Linked DNA regions of Methylomagnum ishizawai. The protein of the gene in region 1 interacts with the protein of each later gene in a pairwise test. Links are inferred from orthologs where the notes say so. Each region holds a gene or a part of one and is shown in the gene's direction. Other genes may lie near its edges.

What was found.
Region 2: the proteins of K5658_RS09920 (region 1) and panC interact in binary tests that used the Escherichia coli proteins (3 or more experiments, as listed by UniProt). The link is inferred for Methylomagnum ishizawai from one-to-one orthologs.

Annotation. Positions count from the first base shown.
Region 1 is NZ_AP019783.1:2,162,903-2,167,805, reverse strand. What follows is about bases 1,122-3,826. They hold K5658_RS09920 (NUDIX hydrolase), read left to right. Parts: upstream 1,122-2,073; coding sequence 2,074-2,580; downstream 2,581-3,826. Other genes in these bases: ppsR (pyruvate, phosphate dikinase/phosphoenolpyruvate synthase regulator), read left to right, coding at 3,191-3,826; K5658_RS09915 (NUDIX hydrolase), read right to left, coding at 2,577-3,131; ispB (octaprenyl diphosphate synthase), read left to right, coding at 1,122-1,789. Also shown: K5658_RS09935 (hypothetical protein), read right to left, coding at 33-542; more of ispB, read left to right, coding at 770-1,121; more of ppsR, read left to right, coding at 3,827-4,051; K5658_RS09905 (MFS transporter), read right to left, coding at 4,083-4,903.
Region 2 is NZ_AP019783.1:745,778-750,465, reverse strand. What follows is about bases 564-3,464. They hold panC (pantoate--beta-alanine ligase), read left to right. Parts: upstream 564-1,540; coding sequence 1,541-2,389; downstream 2,390-3,464. Other genes in these bases: yihA (ribosome biogenesis GTP-binding protein YihA/YsxC), read right to left, coding at 3,139-3,464; K5658_RS03315 (hypothetical protein), read right to left, coding at 2,393-2,812; K5658_RS03325 (AAA family ATPase), read left to right, coding at 564-1,456. In the rest of the region: more of K5658_RS03325, read left to right, coding at 1-563; more of yihA, read right to left, coding at 3,465-3,768; K5658_RS03305 (c-type cytochrome), read left to right, coding at 3,977-4,555; K5658_RS03300 (thiol:disulfide interchange protein DsbA/DsbL), read left to right, coding at 4,602-4,688. UniProt on the Escherichia coli protein: Catalyzes the condensation of pantoate with beta-alanine in an ATP-dependent reaction via a pantoyl-adenylate intermediate.

The DNA of each region.
Region 1 (4,903 bases):
CCACCGGGCTACCGGAACAACGCACGGCCACCTTACCGCCCCGGCCCGAACGCCCGCTCGAACGCCCAGCGCAACAGGAAGAACAGCGCGGCCATCAACACCAGCAGCGTCCCGATGCCCCCGCCGAAGAAAATCCAGATGCGGGTTTTCATAAGCAAGAACACCGCCACGGCGGTCAAGACCAGCAGCCACATGAAGCCCGTCAGCCTGCGGAATCCCGGAATCTGCGCCGGATCGGCCTGGTTGCGGACGAGGCCCAAGGTGGTCGCCATGGACAGCAGGGGCAGCAATTCCGACAACACGCCGGCCTGCATCAAACGGCCATGGCCCAAGGTATCGGCCAAGGCCACCGCCGCCACGATCCCCGGCCCGCAGGCCGCGTAGATCAAGCCGGTATAGGCATAGCGCACCGGGACAGCGTCCACCCACCCCTTAGGGTGCAAACGCCCGACCAGCCAAGCCAAGGCGGGGATGGCACCGAAATAGGCCAACACCGCCGCCGGGTTCGCCTCGACCTGGGCGAACAACTCCTGCAAGCTCATGATTTTCTCCGCTGATGAATCCGGTCCGACCGTCCGCGACGGGTCCAAGGATTATCCCACAGCCGATACCGGCTTTTTGAACAAGACCTTACAAGGACCCTGGCCATTCGGGCCGGGACTCACACCCCCCCGGTTCTGCTTGACACATCGGCCCCTCGTCCATAGCATTCCCGAGTTTTTTCCGGCCCCAAGCTCGAATCCTGCCAGCCCAGTCGCGGATATTTTAAATGACCCTATCCACTCCCGCCCCCATGAACGCCACCGCCTCCAATCCGCCCAGCGGGTTCGCCGAAATCCGCCAACTGGTGGGAGCGGAAACCACCGCGGTCGACCGGCTGATCCTGCAAGAACTCAGCTCCGATGTGCTGCTGATCAATCAAATTGGCCATTACATCGTCAACAGCGGCGGTAAACGGCTGCGGCCCATGCTGCTCTTGCTGGCCGCGAAAGCCTTGGGCTATCCAGGCCAACAACATATCACCCTGGCGGCGGTCATCGAGTTCATCCATACCGCCACCCTGCTGCACGACGACGTGGTCGATGAATCCACCCTGCGCCGGGGCCAGGATACCGCCAACGCCCTGTGGGGGAATTCGGCCAGCGTCCTGGTCGGCGACTTTCTCTATTCCCGCTCGTTCGAGCTGATGGTGCGGGCGCAGAACCTGCGGGTGATGGAAATCCTCTCGCAAACCACCACCTCCATCGCCGAGGGCGAGGTGCTGCAACTGCTGAACTGCAACAACCCCGCCACCACCGAGCAGAAATACCTGGCGGTCATCGCCCGCAAGACCGCCATCCTGTTCAGCGCCGCCGCCCAGCTCGCCGCCGTACTGAACGCCTCGCCGGAGCCGATCGAAACCGCGCTGCGCGACTATGGCCTGCACCTGGGCATCGCCTTTCAATTGATCGACGACGCCTTGGACTATCGCGCCAACCCGGAGGAACTCGGCAAAAACCTGGGCGACGATTTGGCGGACGGCAAACCCACCCTGCCCCTGATCTATGCCATCGAACACGGCACCGAGGCCCAGAGCGCGGTATTGCGTCAGGCCATCGAAAACGGCGACCGCGAGGCTTTCCGCGAAGTTTACAAAATCATTGAATCCACCGACGCAATCGCTTATACTTCCCTGCGTGCCAAGGAAGAAGCCAATATCGCGATAACCTCGCTTTCGGCCCTTCCGGCATCCGAATATAAAGAGGCTTTGGAAAGCCTCGCCCGATTCTCGGTCGAGCGTAGTTTCTAAAAGTCCGGTATTTTCGGGGTGTAGCTCAGCCTGGTAGAGCACTGCTTTCGGGAGGCAGGGGCCGGAGGTTCGAATCCTCTCACCCCGACCAATCAAGCCCATTCGTTACGTCCTTCCCGGTTTTAATGGACGTAATTATCCTTCCTCCTATTCCCCCATATAATCCTCCGCCCCGCCCGTCCCCGGTCGGCGGCATCGTTTCCGATTACCCGGTTTCACGGCGAGCCTAAAACCCTGGGCTAAATCCCCTATTCCAACCCATAGGCCGAGGTTTGGCAAAACCCATGGACGACGAATCCCTCTACGAAGTCGACGAGCAGGACCGGGTTATCGGTCCGCGGCCGCGCGGGGAATTGCACCGCCTGGGACTCAGGCACCGCTCCGTGCATATCCTGGTATTCAACGGGGACGGCGAGCTATTCCTGCAAAAGCGCTCCATGACAAAAGATATCAGTCCGGGCCGCTGGGACACCTCCGCCGCCGGGCATGTGGATTTCGGGGAAAGCTACGCAGATTGCGCCCGGCGCGAACTGGCGGAAGAACTGGGCGTCGCGCCGACAGGAGAACTCCGCCCCCTGTTCAAGCTCGCCGCCTCGGCCCAGACCGGCTGGGAATTCGTGCAGGTCTACCACACCCAACACGCGGGCGGTTTCCGGCTGAACCCCGACGAGATCGACGCGGGCCGCTGGTGCGCGCCGGCGGCGGTGGACGCCTGGGTGGCGGCGGACGACAGGACGCTCACCGCCGCCTTCCGGCTGATCTGGCGGACCTACCGCGCCCCGCCCGCCTAGGCCCGGCCTTCCTCCCGCAACAAGTCCAGCAAGGCCGCGAACGCCCGCCGGGTGGAAGCGAAGGCGAACCTCCCCGGATCGACCTCCCGCGGCGCCAACAACACATAATCCGCCACATCGTCCGCCGCCCGGATGCCACCGATGTCCGGGGCCTCGCAGGCGAAGAACATATCGGTGGTCTTATACGGCACCTGGGCATAGAGATAATCGTTGGGGGCGCTGAGCAAATAGCGGAACCCGCCCACCGCGATCCCCAATTCCTCCCGGATTTCCCGGCGCAAGCCGTCCTCCACGCTCTCGTCGAAATCGACGAAGCCGCCGGGCACGTCCAACATCCCCCGCCCCGGCGCCTTGGCCCGCACGCACAGGATCAGCTTGCCGCCATGGAACACGAACGCCCCGGCGGCGGCGGCGGCGTTGAAAAAGAACTGGAACCCGCAGTGGCCGCAACGCAGATGGCGCACCGCCGACACGTCGGGACCGGGCGCGCCACAACCGGGGCAATGGCGGAATTGGCTGGCGGGGCTATGCTGCAAACGCTCCGAATCCATAAAACACCCTCATGTGGAGGCCCGCGCCGGCGGGCCGCGTAGTGGAAAAAACCGTTCGGATGACGGAAGATTCGACCCGCGCCACCCAAAGAGGCACCGCCATGGACCGCGCCGTTTTCTTCATCTCCGACCATACCGGCATCACGGTGGAAGCCCTGGGCCGGAGCCTCCTGAGCCAGTTCCCGGATTTCCGGTTCGAGCGCACCACCCTGCCCTTCGTCGATACCGAGGCCAAACTCCACGCCGCCTGCCAGCGCATCCAGGCCCGCCACCGGGACACGGGCCTAGCGCCCCTGGTGTTCAGCAGCCTCGCCAACGCCGCGGCACGCGCCCATTTGCTGGCCAGCGGCGCGGTGGTGTTCGATGTGTTCGAAAGCCATATCGAGCGGCTGGAAACCGCCCTGGGACTCAAATCGGCGCAGGCGGTGGGACGCGCCCACGGACTCCACGACCCCGTCCAGGGCAGGGAACGGATCGGGGCGTTGAAGTTCGCGCTGGACACCGACGACGGGCTCGGGGCCGACGCCTACGGCACCGCCGATATCATCCTGGTCGGCGTGTCGCGCTCGGGGAAAACCCCGGCCTGCCTCTACCTCTCGCTGCAATATGGCATCGCGGCGGCGAATTATCCGCTGGCCGAGGAAGAACTGGAACGGGTGGAATTGCCCCGGACCTTGCGGGCATGGCGGGACAAGCTGTTCGGGCTGACGCTGGCCCCGGAACGCCTGCACCTGCTGCGGGAAGAACGCCGGCCCGGCAGCCGCTATGCCGCGCTCCCGCAATGCCGCCGGGAAATCCAAGCCGCCGCGGCCTTGTTCCAAGCGGCGGGCATTCCCTGCCTGGATACCACGCGCATGTCGGTGGAAGAAATCGCCACCAATGTCCTGCACCATTCGGGCCTGAAGCGGCCGGCCTGGTGAAGTGGAGACCGGGCGCAGCGGAATCCGGTATCTACGCCTCGGGATGGCGTTCCGGGCGCGGCACGGTGGCGATCAGCAAAACCGTCGCCGCCACCGCGCAAGCCGCCGAAAACCCGAAGGCCCAGGCCGAGCCGAACGCCTGCGTCAGCCCCCCGAAAATCAAGGAAGCCGGCAGCAGCAACAAGCCCGTGACCAGGTTGAACCAGCCGAAGGCCGTGCCCACGCCATGGCGCGGCACCATATCGGCCACCAGGGCTTTCTGCGCCCCCTCGGTGGCGGCGAAGAACAGGCCATACACGGCGAACAAGGGCCACAGCCACGCCTTGGACCAGCCATCGAAACCCAGCAACAGCAAGATCGCCGAATACACCAGCCAGCCCGCGACGATCATGGTCTTACGCCCCACCCGGTCGGACCAGGCCGAAAACGACGTGGAACACAGCGCGGCGACCAGGGACACCCAGGCCCACAGCAAAGGCAGTTCCGCATCCGGCACCCCGAATTCGCGGGCGCGCAACAACAAGAACAAGCTGGACGGGAAGCCCAACGTGAACAAGCCCAGCACCAGCAAATAACGCCGGAACGCCAACGGAAACGTCCCGATCCGCCAATCGAACGGCACGGCGGGCCGCGCCTCGCGCTCCACATCCTTGAGGCACAGGGTCAGCGCCACCGTCAGCAAACCCGGCACGGCGGTCCATAGCAAGACCTGCCGCAAATCGGCTTTTTGCTCCAACAACCACGCCGCCATCAAGGGACCGGCCACCGCCCCGACATTGTCCATGGCGCGATGGAAACCGAAAGCCAGCCCACGCTGCCCAGGCGCGGCGGACAAGGCCAGCAGGGCATCGC
Region 2 (4,688 bases), 1.4 Mb from region 1 along the record:
TTCGGGCCGTCCGCTGGCCTACGTCAAAACCTCCGAGGAACAGCGCATCGCCAAACTCCTGGCCGAAGCCGCCAAAAGCTTCTTCGCCGCCCCCGTGCCGCTATGGACCTGGAGCCTCACCGAAGGCATGAAACAGGCCGACGGCAGCCGCGCCGAAGCCGCCACCGCCCGCGCCGCCCTGGATTTCATCGCCGAACACCCAGGCCCGGCCTTGTTCCACCTCAAGGATTTCCACGAGCCGATGCAGGAGTCCGCCGACATCCGCCGCCGCCTGCGCGACCTGTACACGGGCTGCTTCGACCAGGGCAAATTCGTGTTCATCACCTCGCCCGTACAATTCCTGCCGCCGGAACTCGACCGCGACTTCGCCTACCTCGAATTGGGCGTGCCGGACCTGCCCGAGTTGGAAACCTTCCTCCAAAGCGAAACCGCCCTCCTCCAGGCCGCCGGCTACACCATCGATGGCGACGAGGCCACCCAAACCCTCATCCTCCGCGCCCTGCAAGGGCTGACCCTGGACGAAGCCCGCCACGCCCTGCGCCGTGCCCTCGCCGGCAGCAAGCACCTGGGCCGCGACTCCCTGCCCGCGCTCTACCAGGAAAAGCGCCAGTTGGTGAACCGCAGCGGCATGATCCAGTTCATCTCCGAAGGCGACAACATCGGCCATATCGGCGGCTTGGAAATCATGAAGCAATGGCTGATCGAGCGCCGCCGCCTATTCCAGCAGCGCGAAAAACTCGGCGCGGACATCGTGCCCAAGGGCATCCTGGTGATGGGGATTTCCGGTTGCGGCAAAAGCCTCTCGGTCAAGGCCATCGCCAATTGCTTCGAGTTGCCGCTGTACCGCATCGACATGGGCGAAATCTTCTCGGGCCGCCACGGCTCGCCGGAAAGCGCCTTCGCCCGCGCCTGCCGGATGCTGGAAGGGATTTCGCCCGCCGTGGTCTGGTTCGACGAGATCGAGATGGGCATCACCTCCACCGAATCGGCGGGCGAACAAGGCCGCATCTTCGCCTTCTTCCTGACCTGGATGCAGGAAAAAACCAAGGGACTGTTCGTCGCCGCCACCGCCAACCGCATCGACCTGCTGCCCGCCGAGATGATCCGCAAGGGCCGCTTCGACGAGGTGTTCTTCGTGGATTTGCCGCTGGACGACGAGCGGGTCGATATCTTCCGCATCCATCTGGAACGGCGCGGCATCGACGCCAGCGGCTTCAACCTGGAACGGCTCAAGCGCTTCACCAAGGGCTGGACCGGGGCCGAGGTCGAACAATGCGTGGTGGCGGCCCTGACCACGGCCCGGCTGGAAGAACGCGAACTCAACGAGGACGACCTGATGTACGCCACCGGCAATATCGTCCCCTTGTCGAAAACCATGAAGGAACAGGTGGACCACATCCGCAACTGGGCGCGGGACCGGGCCTTGAAGGCGTCGCCGTCCGAATTCGCCACCTAAAGCCCGGTGATCGCCCGCCCGTTCCCAAGCCCCGTTTGGGAACCCGCGGACCGGCGGAACCCATCCACCCCAGAGCCAATCCCCATGAAGACCGCCCCATCCATCCCCGAACTCCGCCACAGCGTCCGCCTCTGGCGCGGGCAAAGCCTATCGGTGGCCTTCGTGCCGACCATGGGCAACCTGCACGCGGGCCATCTCCATCTGGTCGAGGAAGCCAAGCGACTGGCCGACCGGGTGGTCGTCAGCATCTTCGTCAATCCCAGCCAATTCGGCCCCGGCGAGGATTTCGCGGCCTATCCCCGCACCCCGGCAGCCGACAGCGCCCAGCTCGCCGCCGTCGGCACCGACCTCTTATTCCTGCCGCCCGTGGCCGAGATTTACCCCACCGACCCGGCCCGGATGACTTTCGTGGAAGTGCCGGGTTTGTCCGATGACTTGTGCGGCCAATTCCGGCCCGGCCATTTCCGGGGCGTCGCCACCGTGGTCCTCAAGCTGTTGAACCAGGTGCGGCCCGATGTGGCCTTGTTCGGCGAGAAGGATTACCAGCAATTGGCGGTGATCCGCCGCATGGTGGCGGATTTGGATGTGCCGGTGCGTATCCAGGGCGTGCCCACGGTGCGGGAGGAAAATGGCTTGGCGCTGAGTTCGCGCAATGGCTATCTGTCGGCGGAGGAAAAGGCGCGGGCGGCTTCGATCTATGCCCAACTGCGCGCGGCGGCGGCGGAATTGCGCGGCGGTGCCCGCGATTACACCAGGATCGAGCGGGAGCGGGCGGAAGCCCTGCGGAACCAGGGCTTCGTGCCCGATTATTTCGCCATCCGCCGCCAGGGCGATCTGGCCCGGCCTGGACCGGAGGAAACCCGGTGGGTCGTCCTGACCGCCGCATGGCTGGGGAAGGCGCGCTTGATCGATAACCTCCAGGTGGAACTATGAGCCTCAAACGTCCGGCCCAGGATGCTTGGCCTGGGCCGCCCGCGTCTCGGCTTCCATGAGACCGGCGGCATAATAAAACCCATGCGAGACGGCCAGATAGGCCATGGTCATCACGAAGGCATCCGATACCGGCAGGTTATTGACCATGCCATAAAACTTGGCCCCCACCGCCGTGGCGAAGAAGGTATAGGCCATGATCAAGGCCTCGATACGGCTGCCCTTCAAATAGCGGAAATACCACAGCCCCAATTCGCTGAATACCAGGTAGCCGATGACGATCAGGAAATTATTGCGCAAGGGGCCGTACATGCCGTCGTCGTCGGGCACGATGAAATCGGGATGGTTCAAGGCGGCGATACCGCCCAAGATGGATAACCAAACGGCGAAGTGAAAATTGAAACTGACGAGTTTTTGGATATTCATGTTGGCGTGCCTAGGCGATGGGTTGGGAAAGGATTCCGGCATTATGAGGGACCGGTGTCCGGCGGTTCCAAGGGATGCGCCGCGCCTCATTCGAGACGGCGGGACGGGGATAAGTTCCGGGTAGGGGCGGGGGTATCGCGGCAGCCGGATCGGGCTGGAACTTTCCCTTGCGATAGGGGGTCATAGGGCCATTCAGGAACGACGCGAACTACTCACCTCCTCTCCTTGGGTAGTTTTTCTCAATCCCGGTTCCCCCCAACCGGGAACTCCAAGACTCCGAAGCATTTTCCCCTTTTTGCTTCGGAGTTTTTTTTGCCCGGCGGTACTCAGGGCCGGGTGGCCGCATCCTCGCCCGGCCCGCATTCGAACCAGCGGTCCAGCACGGCATGGGCCTCCTCCACGCCAACCCGCTTGAGCGCGGAAAACAATTGCAAGCCGATGTCCGGGCCTTGCCATCCGGCCAATTCCCGCCTGACCTTGTGCAGGGTATCGAAGGCCGCGCCCCGGCTGAGCTTGTCGGCCTTGGTCAGGGCGATATGCAGGGACAGGCGGTAATGGGCGCACCATTCGATCATGCGCCAATCGAAATCGGTCAAGGGACGGCGGATATCCATCACCAAAAAAACCCCGCGCAGGGCTTGGCGCTGGCTCAGATAGTTCTCTATCATCGCCCCCCATGTTTTCCGCATGGCCTCGGGCACCTCGGCGTAGCCGTAGCCCGGCAGATCGACCAGGCGCCGGTCCGCGTCGAGTTGGAAGAAATTGAGCAACTGGGTCCGGCCCGGCGTCTTGCTGACCCTGGCGAGGGATTTCTGTTGGGTGATGAGGTTGATGGCGCTGGACTTCCCGGCGTTGGAACGGCCCGCGAACGCGACCTCCAGGCCCTGGTCGGGAGGGGCGTTGCCCAGCTTCGAGGCGCTCGCCAGGAAACTGGCGGAATGATAAATGGATTTCACGATAGGCTGTTCGGGGAAATAATTGACTTTTGTAGTTTACCCGTATTTGATTGCGGGTTTGAAGCGGACCACGCCCATTGGGTTTTTCAGCGCCACGCCGCCACCGGGACCATGCCCCAAGCCACCGCCCCGGACGGCCCGTTTACATTCATATCAATAACATCCGGCTATCAGCGAGGTATCGGGAATGGGAAAACTAAGGTTTTGGATGGGTCTGTTACTGGCGGGCGGCGTCGCCCTCGCCCATGCCCAAGGCAATCCCGCCGCCGGCAAGGAGAAGGCCATGGTCTGCGCCGGCTGCCATGGCGAGGACGGCAATAGCAGCGCCCCGATCTTCCCCAAGATCGCGGGCCAGCACGCCGATTACATCGCCAAGCAGCTCCACGATTTCAAATCCCAGAAGCGCGGCGACCCGACCATGGGCGCCTTGGCCGAACCCCTCACCGGCCAGGATATCGACGATCTCGCGGCCTATTACAGCCAGCAGAAGATCACCATCGAGAAGGCGGAGGCCAACGCCCTCGGCGAAACCATCTACCGCACCGGCAACCTCAAGACCGGCGTCCCGGCCTGCACCGGCTGCCACGGCTTCGGCGGCAACGGCAATCCGGGCGCGGTGTTCCCCCAGCTCAACGGGCAGTACGCCGCCTATGTCGAAAAGACCCTGCGGGACTTCAAGGCCGGGGAACGCGGCAACGACATGAACGGCATGATGCGCGCCCTGGCGGCCCGGATGAACGACGCGGAAATCAAGGCGGTGGCGGACTACATCTCCAGCCTCCAATAACCCACGCTTCCCATAACGCTCCCTGTATTTTTGACGAGGTATCACGATGAAACTGCTGTTCGGGTTCATGGCGGGCTGGCTGTTGCTATCCGCGCCGGTTTTCGCCGAGGAATTCAAAGCCGGCACCGACTAC